One region of the Streptomyces arenae genome, then DNA from elsewhere that is predicted to be linked to it. Evidence: riboswitches for the same ligand, from Rfam matches in the RefSeq annotation. Region 1 holds a riboswitch; each other region holds the start of a gene.
The links. A riboswitch is a leader RNA that binds a small molecule or an ion and turns the genes downstream of it on or off. The one in region 1 is predicted to bind cyclic di-AMP.
Positions count from the first base shown of each region.

Region 1 (4,462 bases):
TACGACCTGCCGCCACACGAAATGGGGCACCGCGAGGCCGTACAGGGCCAGCCCCAGCCAGAACAGCACCAGCGCCAAGTGTGCGAGCCACGCCGTGCTCAGGGCCGCCGCCAGCGTCGCGCCGAGCACGGCGAGCCCCTCGGTGGCCACACAGCCCAGGAACACGGCACCGGGCATGCGGCCCCTCCAGTGCCGTACGACGAGGACGAGCAACGGCGGCCACAGCACTGCCGCCAGCGCCAGCAGTGCCTCGGCGAGGGGCTGCCGGCCGAGCAGCGAGAACCGCGTCCCCAGCACGGTCGTGGCGGCCACCGCGGTGAGCGCGCCCGGTGTCCGCGCCTCCGTCAGCCACCGCGGACGGTCCAGGGTCAGCCGCAGGACGAAGTTCGCGGCCAGCCCCACCCAGGCCACGCAGGCCAGCACCAGCGCGATCCGGGACAGGGTCTCCGCCCCCGCCTGACGCAGCCCCACCGAGACGATGCCGGTGGCCAGCACGGCGGCCCCGGCCGCCGGCGGGCGCTGCGCCCACCAGGCGCGGACGGGTGAGATGCCGGACATGGTGCCGATGCTAAGGAGCACCAACCGCCGTGCGAGCGGGCCACGCGCGCGGGACCCGCGAAATACGCGCGGGCAGTGGGAGGGGGGTGGTTCAGGCCGGTCGCACCACGCTGTGGATGATCGACTCGCCGCCGTAGTAGATCGACTCCTCCCGGACGTACGCGCCGGGCTTGGGGGCGTGGATCATCATGCCGTTCCCGATGTAGATGCCGACGTGGCTGACGTCGTCGTAGAAGAAGACCAGGTCGCCGGGCTGGGCGTCGGCGAGGGAGACGGTCGTGCCGGCGTTCACCTGGTCGTAGGTGGTGCGCGGCAGGGAGACACCCGCGGCCTTCCAGGCGGCCTGGGAGAGGCCGGAGCAGTCGTAGGAGCCGGGACCGGTCGCACCCCAGACGTACGGCTTGCCGATCTGCGCACGGGCGAAGGCGATCGCCTTGGCGGCCTTCGTGGCGTACGCGGAGCCGGAGGAGGACGACGACGATGACGACGAGGACGACGATGACGACGACGAGGACGTGGAGCCGCTCGAGGACGTCGACGAGGTGTCCTGCTCGGCTGCGGCCGCCGCCTGCTGCTTCGCGAGTTCCGCCGCCTTGCGGGCCGCCTCCTCCTGCTTCTTCTTCTCGATCTGCGCGAGCCGCGCCTTCTCCTCGGCCGTCAGCTTCGACAGCAGCTGCCGCGCGGAGGCCAGTTTCGTCTGGACGGTCGCCTTGGCGGTCTTCAGGTCGTCCTGTGTCTCGGTCAGCGACTCGAGGTTCCGGGCGGCCTCCTGCCGCTTCCTCATGGTCGCCGACTGCTGGGTGACGTAGTCGTCGACCGCGTCCTTCTGGCGCGAGGTCAGCCGGTTCATCAGCTGCGACTGGTCGAAGTAGTCCTGCGGGTCGTTCGCGAGCAGGAAGGTCGCCGTCTGGGGGACCTCGGTCCCGGTCCGGTACTGCGCGGCGGCGAACGACCCCAGTTCCTCGCGCGCCTTGTTCAGCCGGTCCGTGCGCCTGGCCACGTCGTCGAGCATGGAGTCGACGCGCTGGCGCTGCTTGCCGGTCTTCTCCTTGGCCGCGTCGTACTTCTCGGTCGCCGACTCCGCCTGCCGGTAGAGGTCGTCGACCTTCTTCTCCACCTCCTCCAGGCTCGGCCTGCCGTCCTCGGAGGGCGCCGCGTTGGCCGTCTGGGAGAGCAGGGCCACGGAGGTGAGGGCGGCGGTGGCCAGGGCGGGGGTGCGTATGCCTGCTACGCGCGTTGCGGAGGGGCGGGACTTCCGGTGCGACGCCAACGGAGGCGACTCCTTCCAGTGCTCCGCCTACCGAGTTAGCTGTCGGGTTCGGGCGGGTGGGTCGGAAGGGTTGCCCTACGGTGCGTCCCCCGGAGGGGCAGCGGGACCGATTCACCCCAAGGTCGGTGTGGGTCCCCGGCTCCGGATGCGCGGCGGCGCCCCGGACTCGGCGGAGGCCGCGCGGCCCGGCGACGTTCGCCGGTGAGGTCGTGCGGCCTGCCCGGCACGCTAGCCAACTCGTGTGCTCCGTGTGAAGGTTGATGTGCGATATGCCCGATACATTTTCGTGACCTGAGCGTTGCGTCTCCAGTCATGCGCCCGGTTTGTCGCGGCGTACGGCATCTTGCCCGGAATCACCCAACGTGACGGGGTGGATTCCGTCGGTGGCGGGGGCGAGTTTCCGGGGCGGGGACCGGTTGTCGGTGGCGCGCCCTAGACTCGGAGAGCGATGAGCAGCCTCTTTGACGACAGCTTCCTGGCGAGCCTCCAGCCCCCGCGCGGCCACGAGGAGGAACCCCCGCCGCCGCCCGAGGACGAGCACGGACCGGAGCCGGTTCCGGACGACCTGTTCGGCGGGCGGTTCGACGTGCCCCCGGACCGGGACGCCTACTACCGCGACGGCGCCGCCCGCCCGGCCCTGGACGCGGCCGCGCTCCTGGAGGGGCTGAACGAGAACCAGCGGGCGGCCGTGGTGCACGCCGGTTCCCCGCTGCTCATCGTGGCCGGCGCCGGTTCCGGCAAGACGCGGGTGCTCACCCACCGCATCGCCCACCTGCTGGGCGAGCGCGGGGTACACCCGGGCCAGATCCTCGCGATCACCTTCACGAACAAGGCCGCGGGCGAGATGAAGGAGCGCGTCGAGCAGCTCGTCGGCCCGCGCGCGAACGCGATGTGGGTGATGACCTTCCACAGCGCGTGCGTGCGGATCCTCCGCAGGGAGAGCAAGAAGCTCGGCTTCACCTCCTCCTTCTCGATCTACGACGCGGCCGACTCCAAGCGCCTGATGGCCCTGGTCTGCCGCGACCTGGACCTCGACCCCAAGCGGTACCCGCCGAAGTCCTTCAGCGCCCAGGTCAGCAACCTGAAGAACGAACTGGTCGACGAGGAGGACTTCGCCGCCCGCGCGAGTGACGGCTTCGAGAAGACCCTCGCCCAGGCCTACGCCATGTACCAGTCGCGGCTGCGCGAGGCGAACGCCCTCGACTTCGACGACCTGATCATGACGACGGTCAACCTGCTGCGTGCCTTCCCGGACGTCGCCGAGCACTACCGCCGCCGCTTCCGGCACGTCCTGGTCGACGAGTACCAGGACACCAACCACGCCCAGTACGCGCTGGTGCGCGAGCTGGTCGGGACCGGTACGCACGATGAGGACACCCCGCCCGGCGAGCACGACCTGCCCCCCGCCGAGCTGTGCGTCGTCGGTGACGCCGACCAGTCGATCTACGCCTTCCGGGGCGCGACGATCCGCAACATCCTCCAGTTCGAGGAGGACTACCCGAACGCGACGACGATCCTGCTGGAGCAGAACTACCGCTCCACGCAGACGATCCTCTCCGCCGCCAACGCGGTCATCGAGCGCAACGAGTCCCGCCGCCCCAAGAACCTGTGGACCAACGCGGGCGCGGGCGCGCAGATCACCGGCTACGTCGCCGACACCGAGCACGACGAGGCCCAGTTCGTCGCCGAGGAGATAGACCGTCTGACGGACGCGGGCGAGGCCAAGGCGGGCGATGTCGCCGTCTTCTACCGCACCAACGCGCAGTCCCGGGTCTTCGAGGAGATCTTCATCCGCGTCGGCCTGCCCTACAAGGTCGTCGGCGGCGTCCGCTTCTACGAGCGCAAGGAGGTCCGGGACGTCCTCGCCTATCTGCGGGTGCTGGCCAACCCGGAGGACTCCGTCCCGCTGCGCCGGATCCTGAACGTGCCCAAGCGCGGTATCGGCGACCGCGCGGAGGCGATGATCGACGCCCTCGCCCAGCGCGAGAAGATCAGCTTCCCGCAGGCGCTCAGGCGCGTCGACGAGGCGTACGGCATGGCCGCGCGGTCGACGAACGCGGTCAAGCGGTTCAACACGCTGATGGAGGAACTCCGTACGGTCGTGGAGTCCGGTGCCGGACCGGCCACGGTCCTGGAGGCGATCTACGAACGCACCGGGTACCTGGCCGAGTTGCAGAACTCGACGGACCCGCAGGACGAGACCCGTATCGAGAACCTCCAGGAACTCGCCTCCGTGGCCCTGGAGTTCGAGCAGGAGTCCGAGGAAGGCGAGGCGGCGGGCGGCCTCGCCGACTTCCTGGAGCGCGTCGCCCTGGTCGCCGACTCCGACCAGATCCCCGACGACGACGAGAACGGCGACGGCGTCATCACCCTGATGACCCTGCACACCGCCAAGGGCCTCGAGTTCCCGGTGGTCTTCCTGACCGGCATGGAGGACGGCGTCTTCCCGCACATGCGCGCCCTCGGCCAGACCAAGGAACTGGAGGAGGAACGGCGCCTCGCGTACGTCGGCATCACGCGCGCGCGGGAGCGGCTGTACCTCACCCGGTCGTCGATGCGCAGCGCCTGGGGTCAGCCGTCGTACAACCCGCCGTCCCGCTTCCTGGAGGAGATCCCGGGCGCCTTCCTGGAGTG
Region 1 covers NZ_JAKQYH010000048.1:19,331-23,792, reverse strand. Annotated here, with positions in the region: gene MB828_RS21340 (tellurite resistance/C4-dicarboxylate transporter family protein) at 1-558, opposite strand, end outside; gene MB828_RS21335 (NlpC/P60 family protein) at 650-1,828, opposite strand; cyclic di-AMP (ydaO/yuaA leader) riboswitch at 1,836-1,993, opposite strand; gene pcrA (DNA helicase PcrA) at 2,277-4,462, shown strand, end outside.

Region 2 (4,462 bases), on a different contig from region 1:
CGTTTCCTCTTCCCGCGCGTGGAGCCCGGGCTGCCGCGCCGGCTGGCCAGCAAGCAGGGGCTGCACGAACTGTGCGTGGAACACGGCATCCCCAGTCCGGAGGCCGCGTTCCCGCAGTCGTACGAGGAGATCGTCGGCTTCGCGGAGAAGGCGCGCTTCCCGATCGTGGCCAAGAACCGAGAGGCGTTCGTCCGGCGCGAACGGCCCGCCGTCAACGGAACGACGCGGATCGCCACCCGGGAGGGTCTGCTCACCCTCGCCCGCGACTGGGGCACTCCACCGGGTGTCATCCTCCAGGAGTACCTGCCGCGAGAGGAGGCGGAGGACTGGATCGTGCACGCCTACTTCGATGCCGATTCCACCCCGCGCGCCCTGTTCACCGGGGTGAAGGTCCGCTCCTGGCCGCCGCACGCGGGCATGACCGCGAACGCGTACGTCGTCGACAACCCGGAACTCGCCGACCTCGCCGCGCGTTTCATCAAGCAGATCGGCTTCGCCGGCGTCGTCGACCTGGACCTGCGCTTCGACCGGCGTGACGGGCGGTACAAGCTGCTCGACTTCAACCCGCGCATGGGCGCCCAGTTCCGGCTCTTCGAGAGCGAGTCGGGTGTGGACGTGGTCCGCGCCATGCACCTGGACCTGACCGGGCGCCGCGTTCCGGAGGGGGAACAGCGCGCCGGCCACCGGTACGTCGTGGAGAACATCGACCTGCCCGCCCTCCTGGCCTACCGCCGCAGCGGCTACACGACACCGCACGCGCCAGGGCGGCCGAGCGGGACCGAACTGGCTTGGTTCGCGGGTGACGACCCGATGCCGTTCGTCACGATGCTCGCGCGCTTCGTGCGACCGGGCGCGAAGCACCTCTACCAGCTGTGGCGCACCAACCGCCGAGGCTCCGGCACGACCACGCGGTAGCCCACCACGAGGTAGCCCACCACGAGGCAGCACGACCACGAGGCAGCACGACCACGAGGCAGCCCGGCCACGTGGCAGCCCGACCACGAGGCAGCCCGACCACGAGGCAGCCCGGCCACGAGACCGGGCGCCAGTTCACGCGTCCGCGAAGTGCAGCCCCAACAGGTCGTGCTTCGCGTCCAGTTCGGCGTCCTCGGCGCCCCCGTCGAACCAGAGTCCGAGCCGCCGCACCTCCTCGACGTACAACGCGCCCCCGGCCGGGTCCTCCGGGCAGTTGCCCAGCATCTCGAAGCCGTCGAGAGGTCAGCACGCGGAGTACCAGCGCGCCTCGCCCGGATCCGCCAGACGTCTTTCGGCCTCGTACTGGCGCTTGATGTCGTGACCGATCGCCACATACGGCCTGCGTTTGTCGTTCTCGACACGCCAGATATGGAACGACAGCGCGCAGATCTCGGTCCGCAGCTCCACCGGGAACCACTGCAGCACCCCCGGTCGACGTCTCCCGGAGATACGCCCGCGGACCTCCCGTCCCGCCCGTCACCACGACCGCCCCCGTCGGCTCGGTGCCACCAGATCACCGCGAACGTGACCGGCCACCCTGACAACGCCCCATCACCGAGGCGGCGGGCGCCACTTGAGGCCGAAACGCACAGTGAGTCCCTGGGGCGTGCTGTCCGTATTCTCTGATCATGGTCGCACCCTCCCCGTACTCACTGATCGCCACCGACCTGGACGGCACGCTGCTGCGCGCCGACGACACCCTCTCGGACCGGTCGCTCGCCGCGCTCGCGCGGGCCGGCCTGGCTGGCGCCACGCACCTCGTGGTGACCGGCCGCCCCGCGCCGAGAGTGCGCCCGCTCCTCGACGACCTCGGCTGCACGGGACTCGCGGTCTGCGGCCAGGGCGCGCAGGTGTACGACGCCGGCACGCACCGTCTGCTGTGGTCGGTCACCCTGGACCGGGAGCTGGCGGAGACCGCGCTCGGCAAGATCGAGGCGGAGGTCGGCCAGGTGTACGCGGCGGTCGACCAGGACGGCGTGGACGGGCTCACGCTCATCGAACCGGGCTACCTGATGCCCCACCCCACGCTGCCCGCGCTGCGCGTCGACCGGCGTGACGACCTGTGGTGCGCGCCCATCAGCAAGGTGCTGCTGCGCCACCAGGCCCTGTCCGACGACGAACTGGCGGCGACCGCGCGCGCGGTGGTGGGTTCGCTGGCGACGGTCACCATGTCGGGTCCGGGGACCGTGGAACTCCAGCCGTGCGGGGTGACCAAGGCGACCGGTCTCGCGCTGGCCGCCGATCATCTGGGGCTGAGCCCAGACGGGGCCATCGCCTTCGGTGACATGCCCAACGACATCCCGATGTTCGACTGGGCCGCCCACGGGGTGGCGATGGCCAACGCGCACCCCGAACTCAGGGCGAGGGCCGACGAGATCACCACGTCGAACGAGGACGACGGCATCGCCGTCGTCCTCGAAAGACTCTTCGCTTGATACGGGGCGTCGGTCAGTACGCGCCGTAGACGTTGTCGATGGAGCCGTACCGCGCGGCGGCGTAGTTGCACGCGGCGGTGATGTTCGCGACCGGGTCGTAGATGTCGAACGACGTGCCGGCCACGTGGTAGGCGTTGAACGTCGGGTCGATCACCTGGAGCAGGCCCTTGGAGGGGATGCCGGCGGCGGCGTTGGAGTCCCAGAGGTTGATGGCCCTCGGGTTGCCGGAGGACTCGCGGATCACGTTCCGGTAGATGCCGTTGTAGGAGCCCGGGATGCTCTTCTCGCGCATGATCGCGAGCGATTCGCGGATCCAGCCGTCGAGGTTGTTCGGGTACCCGGCGGGCGTCGTCGAGACCGTCGGCGTGGTGGCGGGAGTGGCGGCCGAGGCGGCGGTCGCGCCGATGAGCGGAAGGGCGAGCACCGCGGCGCCGGTACCGACGGCGGCGAGCGTGCGGGCGATGCGGGTGCGGCGGAGCTGGGCGGCAGCAGGCATGGCGTGTTTCCTCTCCGTCGCCTGCGAGGTGAGCTGTCGGGTTCGGGCTCGGGGAGTGCCCGGCCGCGCCGCCCGAAGGCGATGCGACTTCACCCCTAGCCGTTCCGGAAACGACGTCGGTCGATGACGTCGGCCGCCCGGTCCGGCGACTTACCTGGGTCCCCCGCTCCTGCCGTACGAATGAACTCGTCGATGGGTTAAGACGGGCGGCGGCAGGATTCGGCGTCCGCCCGGCGAGCGGGAACGTATGCGAGAGCACATGTCCGGAACAAGGGGTGGATTCACACAACACACCGATTGACCTTGGTCTGAGGCGTATGGGGCACTTGATCCTTTGCGGTCGCCAAGCTCCAACTGGCGCACAGGGAAAGGAAAGGAAGGGTCACCTCGGCGCGCTTGCGGCATATGGCCCCGAGTGACCTACTTCACGAAACCGCAATTGCGGTAAAACGGACATGAGGGATTGATGGAATGCGTCCGCGGTATCTCGTTGCGGCTTGTGAAGTGGTCCGCGGTGCACTGGATTTCCAGGGATTGTCCAAATTGTCGTATTCGATTTGGATTGGGATTCTCGGGAGCGATTCGACCGTTCCAGGCTCGTTTGCGCCGCCCCTTTCGCCGCCTCGAGGGCTTCGGACGTGTGCGTGTGTCATCGGCCGTGCCTGACTGATGTGTTGACGGATGCGCGCGCCAAGGTCATGGAACAGGCTGGGAGTTGCGGTGCGAGGTCGCGCGTGATCCTGGTCACCCGGACGGGGGACGGGGCGTCGCCGCAGGTGTCTCGGCCCACCGCCTCGACGGGAGGGGAATGGGGTCGCCCCGCGCGCGCCCGCGCGAGGGCGAGGGGGTAGGTGTGAGGTGCCCCCGTTCGGGCACGGGTGTCCCGACGGCTTCGGTGTGCGGCGAAGGGGGTGCGCCCGGGCGGGTGACATCGGCTGAGGGGGACGTGGGCGGGACACGACGTAAGCCGTGATCCGGGACAAGCGCCCATGGTTCCTGTTAAGTCAGTGGATATCGGGTCGTATCAGCTGATCAAAAACATACCGGTCGTGATCCGATAGCGCCCGGGGTGTAACCGTGGGCGCTATCGGTGATCGAAACCTGACCGGATACGCTGACTTGAGTGAGGGCAGCGACCTATCGACAAACCGTGTAATCGCCAGTAGACACCAGCAGACAGGAGATCCCTCGTGACCGTCGTCGGGCCGTTCGGGCTGAGCGTGCGGGACCAGGCTCTGGAAGCCGATGTCCAGGCCGGATTGACGGCTGTCGAGGAAGGCTTGCTAGAGGCCACCAAGAGCGAGGTCCCGTTCATCACGGAGGCCGCACAGCACCTCGTGCGGGCCGGTGGGAAGCGGTTCCGGCCGCTGCTGGTGATGCTCGCGGCACAGTTCGGTGACCCCTACGCGCCCGGTGTCGTGCCGTCGGCCGTCGTCGTCGAGCTGACCCACCTCGCCACCCTGTACCACGACGACGTCATGGACGAGGCCTCCGTGCGGCGCGGTGTCGACAGCGCCAACACCCGCTGGGGCAACTCCGTCGCCGTCCTCACCGG
Region 2 covers NZ_JAKQYH010000006.1:103,397-107,858, reverse strand. Annotated here, with positions in the region: gene MB828_RS03335 (ATP-grasp domain-containing protein) at 1-915, shown strand, start outside; gene MB828_RS03330 (hypothetical protein) at 1,051-1,200, opposite strand; gene MB828_RS03325 (hypothetical protein) at 1,219-1,401, opposite strand; gene MB828_RS03320 (HAD family hydrolase) at 1,605-2,411, shown strand; gene MB828_RS03315 (transglycosylase SLT domain-containing protein) at 2,425-2,907, opposite strand; cyclic di-AMP (ydaO/yuaA leader) riboswitch at 2,911-3,109, opposite strand; gene MB828_RS03310 (polyprenyl synthetase family protein) at 4,098-4,462, shown strand, end outside.
Region 2: linked by a shared signal. The riboswitch ahead of MB828_RS03315 (transglycosylase SLT domain-containing protein) and the one ahead of MB828_RS21335 (NlpC/P60 family protein) in region 1 are both predicted to bind cyclic di-AMP.

Region 3 (4,462 bases), on a different contig from region 1:
CCGGCTTGTCGGCGTCCCGCTCCTGCTTGCCGTTCTGGAGCCGGAGCACGGGCCAGTAGTACGTGGACTTGTCACCCTTGTCCGCGCAGCTGGTGTCGGCGTTCGCGAGGTCCTGGTCGCTGGCGAAGGCGTTGTTGGACTGGTTGCCGATGTAGTCGTGGAAGTGGTGGGCACCGTTGGAGACCCCGGGCGCGACGATCACGTTGTCCGAGTTGAACAGGCCGTTCGCGTTGACGCCGCAGCTGGAGGCGAAGGTGCCGGTGGAGCCGCCGGACTGCTCGGCCGGGTTCTTCGCGTCGGGCTGGACGGTGGTGATGTCCACGTAGTCGGCCGCCACCGGTCCGTTGCCGCCCTGACCGCCGGCGCCCGTGCCGGTGCCGGCGCTCTGGCTCGGCGAGGCGCTGCTCCCGTTGCCCGCGCCGCCATTGTCCTGAGGCGGCGTCGACTGCCCGCCGCCCTGGTCCGTCGAGCGCAGGGTGCAGGCGGCGAGGTCGTCGAGGCCCTGCGGCCGGTCGCCCTCGCGGTCGATGGCGTCGCCGATGCGCCGCAGCGTCCCGGACCGCTGCTCCTTGAGCGGGTTCATGATCGTCTGGTCGGCGAGTTCCGGGTTCTGCCGGATCGCCTCGGCCGAGTCCTTGAGTTGCTGGTACGCGCCCGCGATCTGCTTGTCCAGCTCGGCGAGTTCGCCGTCGACCTCGGCGCGGGCCCCGTCGGGCACGTCCGTCAGCCGGCTGCCGACGTCGGGGCAGTAGACCGTGGGCGCGGACAGCACCTGGGCGGTCTGGCCATGTGCTGACTGGTCCCAGCCGCCCTCGGTGGCCGAGGCGTAGACGTTCACCGCGACCAGGCCTCCCCCGCCGAGCATGAGGGCGACCGCTGCGAAGGTCGCGCGTCGTGCGCCGGTCGGGCGTCTGCGCCTGTTGCGTCTCAAGGTCGAACTCACGGTCATACCCCTGCGTGGTCGTGGGCGGCCGGGCATGGAAATCCCCCGCCCCATACGGACCGCGGCACAACCGTGTTCAACAGCACCAGAAATTCACGGCGACCTCACAGAAAGAGGCCTCCCGGGTGACTGTCCGGACACGGAGCGCAACCGGAGGAAGGACAGGACCACCGGCACAATTCTCACTTTTCGTGCGAAACTGGTTCGAAACCGGCGGGGAGGTGGCCCGGTCATGATCGATGCGGAGATCGACTACGCGACGGTCTTCCAGCACCTGCCCGGGATGGTGGCACTGCTGACCCCCGACCTGGTGTACGCGGACGCCAACGCGGAGTTCCTGCGCATGGCCGGACGCAGGCGCGAGGACGTGGTCGGCCGGTACCTGTTCGACGTGTTCCCCGACAACCCCGACGACTCCGCCGCCACCGGCATGCGCAATCTGGAGTGCTCACTGCGCCGGGTCCTCGCCACCGGGGAGCGGGACACGATGGCCCTCCAGCGGTACGACGTGCAGGACACCGACCGGCCCGGGCACTGGGACGAGCGCTACTGGAGCCCGGTGAACGTCCCGATCCTGGACCCGGACGGCAAGGTCGTCCTGCTGGTGCACCGGGTCGAGGAGGTCACCGAGCTGATCCGGGCCCGCCGGGCCGCGGGTGACGGGCAGGCGCAGCTCCTGGAGGGCGAACTGTACCGGCGCGCGGGCGAGTTGCAGGAGGTCAACGAACGGTTGCGGCAGGCGCACGCCCAGGAACGCCAGGTGGCCGTCGCCCTCCAGGAGGCGATGCTCCCCGCACCGGGGCGGCTGGGGCGGCACCGGGCGGCCGTGCGCTACCGGCCCTCGACGGGCGGGCTGAACGTGTGCGGCGACTGGTACGACCTGGTCGACCTGGTGGGCGGCGACCGCGTCGGCGTCTCGGTGGGCGACGTGGTCGGCCACGGGCTCGCGGCGGCCTGTGTGATGGGGCAGTTGCGCAGCGCCCTGACGGCGGCCTCCCGGGTCGCCGCCGGCCCGGCCCAGGCACTCGACGTGCTGGGCCGGTACGCGCACGTGGTGGACGGCGCCGAGTCGGCCACGGCGGTCACGGCGTTCGTCGACTTCTCCCGGCACACGGTCACCTACAGCAGCGCCGGACACCCGCCGCCCGCCCTGCTGCACACCGACGGCGGGGTGGAGTTCCTCGACCGGGCCACCGATCCCCCGCTCGACGCCCGGCCCGACCCGATGCCACGCCCCCAGTCCGTCACCACGTTCGAGGACGGCGCGACGCTCGTCCTCTATACCGACGGACTGATCGAGCGGCGCCGCGAGGACATCGACACCGGGCTGTGCCGGCTCGCCCGATCGCTCACCGCGCACCGCGAGTCGAACCCGGAGGACCTCGCCGACGCCGTGCTGCGGGAACTGCTGGCACCGGAGGGGGCCACCGACGACACCGCCCTGGTGGTCGTCCGGCTGTGATCGGTCAACGCCCGAACTCCCGTCCCTCACAGTCACGTTCCGAGCAGTACGACGAACATCACAAATACGTATCGGACATTACGCACGTCAACCTTCACACGAGTGACACAAGTTGGCTAAGTTGACGTTTAAGCCGCTCGGCTCCCCCCGGCGAATCCCGTCGGGCCGCGCGGCCTCCGCCGAGTCCGGGCCTCACGAGGCGAATCCGGAGCCGGGGACCCAACCGACCACTGGGGTGAATCGGCCGGCTGCTCGCGAGGGCAGCGGCCGTAGGGCATACCTTCCGGATTCCGTTCCACGCCCGAACCCGACAGCTAACCCGGTAGGCGGAGTACGGAAGGAGCACGACCCCCATGGCGTCCGAGAGCCGTGACGAGGTTCGACAGCGGATCAACAGCCTCTACGACCGGGCCGAGAACGCCACCGGGAACTACAACGCCACACGCGCGATGAACGGGGGGTCCCGGTCACGCGGTGTCCCGCTGTTCAAGCGGACGCGCCGCGACGACCCGGGCCTCGACAACATCGCCCGGGAGTGGTTCGAGGGGGCCCGCGCGAAGCTGGGGCCGAGCGTTCCGGCCGCGCTGCCGACCGACCGGATGCCCGACCGTTCGGGCCCGCGACGGCCCGTCAGCGCGATGGCCGCCGACCTGCTCAGCCAGCTGGAGGGCGGCGGCCCGGCCCGGCCCGCGCTGCCCGCGGGGCCGTCCGGGCAGAGTGACGTCGAGGTCGTCCGCGAACTCCCGGCGGAGCGCCCGAAGCTGGAGCTGACGGCGGGATCCGCCGCGGCGCCCGAAGCCCCGGCCGTCCGGCCCGGTCCCGTTCCGCAGCCCGCCCAGGAGGCCGGGAACCCGTGGCCCGTGCCCGAGGCACAGGTCCCGGCGCAGGAGTGGCAGACGGGCATCGGTGGCATCCCCGCCCAGCGCACGGACTCCGGCGTCCTGGCCGCCACGGGTGTGCTGCCGGCGATGAACGCGCCGGACACCGGCGCGTTCCCCGCCGTGCCCCCGACGGACACCGGCTCCTTCCGCGTCATGACCCCGGGCGCGGGCGCGGCGGCCCAGGCCATGCCCCCGACCGCGGACACCGGCGGCTACCGCGTCATGACCCCGGGCGCCACGGACCCGATGACGGACAGCGGCGCCTTCCGCATCATGACGCCGGGCGCCACCGGCACCTTCCCGGCCGTGACACCGATGGACCCGGGCCCGGCCACGGCCCCGGCACCGGCGGACACCGGCTCCTTCCGCATCATGACGCCGGGTGCCACGGGGACCTTCCCGATGCCGTCCGGGACCGACTCGGGCGCCATGCCGACCGCCGCACCCGCCGGCACCGGCACCTTCCCCACCGCCGCACCGGTCGGCACCGGCACCTTCCCCACCGCCGCGCCCATGAACACGGGCGCCTTCCCGACGGCCGCGCCCGCGCCGGCACCGGTGGACACCGGCGCGTTCCAGGCCATGTCGCCGGATGCCGCCGCGTACGCCGCCGCCTACGCCGCGCAACCGGCCCCCGAGGGCTATGCCTACCCCGCCGGCTCCTACGAGACGGCGATCGCCGCCCCCACCGCGGTGATGCCCGCCGTACCGCCGGCCGCCCCCGGTACGGGTGCCTACGCCGCGGCACCCATGGCACCCATGGCCGAGACGGGCATGGGCGCCTACGGCGCCGGCCTGGCGCCCGGGGCGACCGCCTACGCCGCCGCGGCGGCGATGACCGCACCCCAGGCACCGATGCCCGCACCGATGCCACCGGCCCAGCCCGCGATGGCCGCGCCCCCCATGACGATGGCCGGCGCTCCCATGGCGATGACACCGCCCACCGCGATGACCACCGCGCCGATGGCGATGGCCACGTCCGCCGCACCGATGGGCGCCGCCCCCATGGCGATGCCCGCGCCCGCGATGGAAATGGCCGCGCCCTCCATCGCCATGACCGCACCCCCGATGGAGATGGCCGCGGCTCCCATGGCCATGTCCGCGCCCTCCATCGCCATGACGGCGCCTCCGATGGCCATGGCCGCGCCCCAGATGGAGATGCCCGCGCCCTCCATG
Region 3 covers NZ_JAKQYH010000066.1:84,513-88,974, reverse strand. Annotated here, with positions in the region: gene MB828_RS30755 (DUF1996 domain-containing protein) at 1-931, opposite strand, end outside; gene MB828_RS30750 (PP2C family protein-serine/threonine phosphatase) at 1,176-2,405, shown strand; cyclic di-AMP (ydaO/yuaA leader) riboswitch at 2,593-2,750, shown strand; gene MB828_RS30745 (C40 family peptidase) at 2,759-4,462, shown strand, end outside.
Region 3: linked by a shared signal. The riboswitch ahead of MB828_RS30745 (C40 family peptidase) and the one ahead of MB828_RS21335 (NlpC/P60 family protein) in region 1 are both predicted to bind cyclic di-AMP.

Region 4 (4,462 bases), on a different contig from region 1:
GGCCAGCTCGGGCTCGGTGGACGGGACCTGCTGCGTCACGGGGGGCTCCTCCCGGCCGGTCCCGGCGGCGCGGCTCGCCGACGGGCACTGCGTCGACGATACGACATCGGTTTCCACGGGCAATGAGTTGTCCACAGGCGTTGCCTCCGGGGCCGCGGACCTTGATGATGTTCGTGCTTGAGCGGATCTGTTGGCACCTGTGTGAGGTTTCTCGATGGTGGACATCGCCGAAAACGGTCGTACCTGGCTCCTGTCGGGCCCTGGCAGCAGCTACGCGCTGCATCTCACGGAGGCCGACGAACTCCTTCACCTGCACTGGGGGCCCAGGATCCGGCTGGAGGACGCCGAAGCCCTCACCGTCCGGCCGCTGCCCGACTACTGGCCCTTCGAGTCCCCGCTCGACGGCCGTGAGGAGTACCCCGTCGAGGGCGGTCCCCGCTTCGTGCGCCCCGCGCTGTCGGTGCGCACCGAGGAGCGCCGCGGCACCGAGTGGACCTTCGAGTCGTACGAGACCGGCGGCGACGCCGGTGACGAGGAACTCCGGCTCCGCTTCCGGGACGACGAGATCGTCATCACCCTGCACTACCGGATGCGCGGCGACGTCGTCGAGCGCTGGGTGACCGTCGGCAACGAGGGGCCCGCGCGCGTGGAGCTGCTGCGCGCCGACCCGGCCACGTGGACACTGCCGGACCGCGAGGGCTGGCGCCTCTCCCAGCTGCACGGCCGCTGGGCCGCCGAGTCCCGGCTGGTCAGCGCGCCGCTCACCTACGGCGAGAAGGTCATCGGCAGCCGCCGCGGCCACACCGGCCACCAGCACCTGCCCTGGGTCGCCCTGGACACCGACGCCACCGAGGAGCGCGGGGAGGTCTGGGGCTGCGCCCTCGGCTGGTCCGGCTCCTGGCGGATCGCCGTCGCCCAACTCCCGGACGCGCGCGTGCAGATCACCGGCGGCGCCGGCTACGACGACTCGGGCCTGCTGACGCTGGCCGAGGGCGAGTCGTACACCAGTCCCGTCTTCGCGGCCCTCTGGTCCGACGGCGGCTTCGGCGGGGCCAGCCGCGCCTGGCACGCCTACCAGCGGGCGTACGTCATCCCGGACGCCGACCGGGACCGGCCGGTGCTGTTCAACTCCTGGGAGGCCACCACCTTCGACATCTCCGAGGAGCAGCAGGCCACCCTCGCCCGGCGGGCCGCCGCGATCGGCGTCGAACTGTTCGTGGTGGACGACGGCTGGTTCGGCGCCCGTACCAGCGACCACGCCGGTCTCGGCGACTGGACGCCCAACCCGGACCGCTTCCCGAAGGGCCTGAAGCCGCTCGGCGACTACGTGCACGCCCTGGGGATGCAGTTCGGCATCTGGGTGGAGCCCGAGATGGTCAACGCGGACAGCGACCTGTACCGCGCGCACCCCGACTGGGTGCAGTACCAGCAGGGGCGGAAGCGGACGGAACTGCGCAACCAGCTCGTCCTCAACCTCGCCCGCGAGGACGTCCAGGAGTACCTCTGGGAGCAGCTCGACGCCCTGCTGTCCAGCGCCCCGATCGACTACGTCAAGTGGGACTTCAACCGCTGCTTCACCGACGCGGGCTGGCCGGGCGAGCCCTACCCGCAGCGCCTGTGGGTGGACCACGTGCGCGGGCTGTACGCCCTGCTCGACCGGATCCGCGCGGCCCATCCGAACGTAGCCATCGAGTCCTGCTCCGGCGGTGGCGGCCGGATCGACCTCGGCATCATGAGCCGTACCGACGAGGTGTGGACCTCCGACAACACCGACCCGCTGGACCGGCTCGCCATCCAGCACGGCTTCAGCCAGATCCACCCCGCCCGGGTGATGTCCGCCTGGGTCACCGACAGCCCGAACCACCAGCTCAACGACCGGGTCAGCAGCCTGCGGTTCCGGTTCGTCAGTTCCATGGCGGGGGCGCTCGGGGTCGGCGGCGACCTCTCGAAGTGGACCGAGGAGGAGCTAGCCGAGGCCGGCCGCTGGGTGGAGCTGTACAAGGAGATCCGGCCGCTGGTGCAGCGCGGCGACCAGTTCCGGCTGCGGCCGCCGACGGGCGGGCTCAGCGCGGTGCAGTACACCCTGGGCGACGAGACCGCCGTCCTCGCCTGGCTCCAGGCGCAGAGCTACGGCGAACCCGCGCCCGCGCTGCGGCTGCGGGGCCTCGACCCGACGGCGTCGTACGAATGCCGCGAAACGGGCGAAGTGCACCGGGGTGCCGTCCTGTTGCACCACGGACTGCGTACCGGCCTCAAGGGCGACCTGGACGCGACGGTCATCCGACTCCGCCGCATCTGATCCTTCTGCCCGAATTAACCGCTTAATCACAACTCGCTCTGGAATAAGAGGACGTGGCGTGACGTGCGTGAGGAGCGTCATATCCGTGACCGTCCGTCGCGCGTCATGTCCACGTAATTCCGGTGCTTTTCCTGGGGAATCGGTAATAGGGGAAAGATCGGAATCCACGGAGGGTGACGGGGAATTCCGGTAAAGGATCACGGGGCACCGGGACGGCGGGAACCGTTCGCTTGTCCGCGTGCGTCCTGCTCGCTTACGTTCGCCACGCATCCGGACGGAACGCCTAATCCTGCCGCCGCCCGGAGTCCCCACACACTCACCCGTGCCCGGCAGGAGCGGGGGACCCACCAGGTACGACCGCCTGTTCCGGTTCCCGGGACGGCCAGGGGTGCAGCGACGCAGCGATGCGTGGCCGGGCAGCTCCAGCCCGAACCCGACAGCTCACCTCGCAGGCGCCGGAGAGGAACGCGCCATGCCCGCGAAGGGTAAGCACCGCCGTCCCAGGCCCCAGCGCCTCACTCGTTCGATGGCCGTCGCCGGAACCGGCGGCGCCGCGCTGGCCCTGCCGCTCATGGGGGCCACCGGCGCCCACGCGGCCACCCCGCAGTCCATTTCCGCGCGGGCCCCGCAGTCGATACCGGCCGCCGAGAAGGCGGCCGTGAAGCAGGCGACGGCGAAGCGGTCCGCCACCGCGCGGGCCGCGCACCGCACCTACACCGTGGTGCCCGGCGACTACCTCTCGAAGATCGCCCGTGACCAGGACGTCAGCGGTGGCTGGCACCGGCTCTACGCCGACAACCGGCAGGCCGTCGGCGACAACCCCTCGCTGATCCACCCCGGCCTCAAGCTCGTCCTCGGCGGCCGCGGCGCCACGGCGTCCGGCGCGACGGACTCCGGCACCCGGCAGGGGACCCGGTCGTCCACCCCCTCGCCGGCGTCCACGTCGGATGGGTCCACGTCGACCGCGTCCACGGCGACCGCCTCCGGCTTCACCCTCCCGGTCAGCGGGGCCGCCGTCGGCACCGGCTACCACGTGTCCGGCAGCATGTGGTCCAGCGGCTACCACACGGGCGTCGACTTCGTCGTCCCGACCGGCACCCCCGTGAAGGCCGTCGGCGAAGGCACGGTCGTCACGGCCGGCTGGGGCGGCGCCTACGGCAACCAGGTCGTCATCCGGCTCGCCGACGGCTACTACGCCCAGTACGGCCACCTCTCCGCGCTCTCCGTCTCGGCCGGCCAGACCGTGACCGCGGGCCAGCAGATCGGCCTCTCCGGCGCGACCGGCAACGTGACCGGCCCGCACCTCCACTTCGAGATCCGCACCACCCCCGACTACGGCTCGGACGTGGACCCGGTCGGCTACCTCCGCTCGAAGGGCCTCGCCGTCGGCTGACGGGCGCCCACTGGTCTGACACGCACTCCGAAGGCCGGACCCCCGATCCCCGGGTCCGGCCTTCGGTATGTCCATCTCGTGGCGCGGACGTGCCAGGTGTCGACAGCGGAGCTCCGGCGACGGCACAGTGATCTCCGTTGGGTGAAAGCGCTTTCCGACCTCCTCGTCACGCCGGAAGGAACCTGCCGTATGACGACCACCCGCCGAGCCTTCGGAGCTCTGGCCGCCGGAGCCGCGCTCGCGGCCCTCGCCCCCGCCCCGCCCGCGAGTGCCGCACCCCGGCACCGCCGCCTGCTCGCCCACGACGACTTCCGCCACGGCCTGGGCCAGTGGTCGGTGGAACTGGAACAGGGCGGAACGGTCGCCGCGACGGACGGGATCCTCGAGGTCGACGTGCCCGCCGGGGCGACGATCTGGTTCCGGCGCCGGCTCGAAGGGCCGTACGTCCTGGAGTACACCGCCACACCGGTCTCGGCGGGCGGCCCCGACGACCGCGTCTCCGACCTCAACAACTTCTGGAACGCCACCGACGTGCGCTCCCCGGACGACCTGTTCGCCACCCCGCGGCACGGCGCGCTCGCCGAGTACGACTACCTCACGACGTACTACGCCGGCTACGGCGCCAACTACAACACCACGACCCGGCTGCGCCGTTACGTCGGCGAGCCCGGCGTCCGGCCGCTGGTCTACGACTACACCGAGCCGCTGCTCGTGCCGAACGAACCCAACCACGTCCGGATCGTCTCCGACGGCCCGGTGGTCCGCTGGTG
Region 4 covers NZ_JAKQYH010000072.1:300,384-304,845, reverse strand. Annotated here, with positions in the region: gene MB828_RS35580 (tyrosine-protein phosphatase) at 1-39, opposite strand, end outside; gene MB828_RS35575 (alpha-galactosidase) at 215-2,299, shown strand; cyclic di-AMP (ydaO/yuaA leader) riboswitch at 2,607-2,767, shown strand; gene MB828_RS35570 (M23 family metallopeptidase) at 2,772-3,692, shown strand; gene MB828_RS35565 (DUF6250 domain-containing protein) at 3,882-4,462, shown strand, end outside.
Region 4: linked by a shared signal. The riboswitch ahead of MB828_RS35570 (M23 family metallopeptidase) and the one ahead of MB828_RS21335 (NlpC/P60 family protein) in region 1 are both predicted to bind cyclic di-AMP.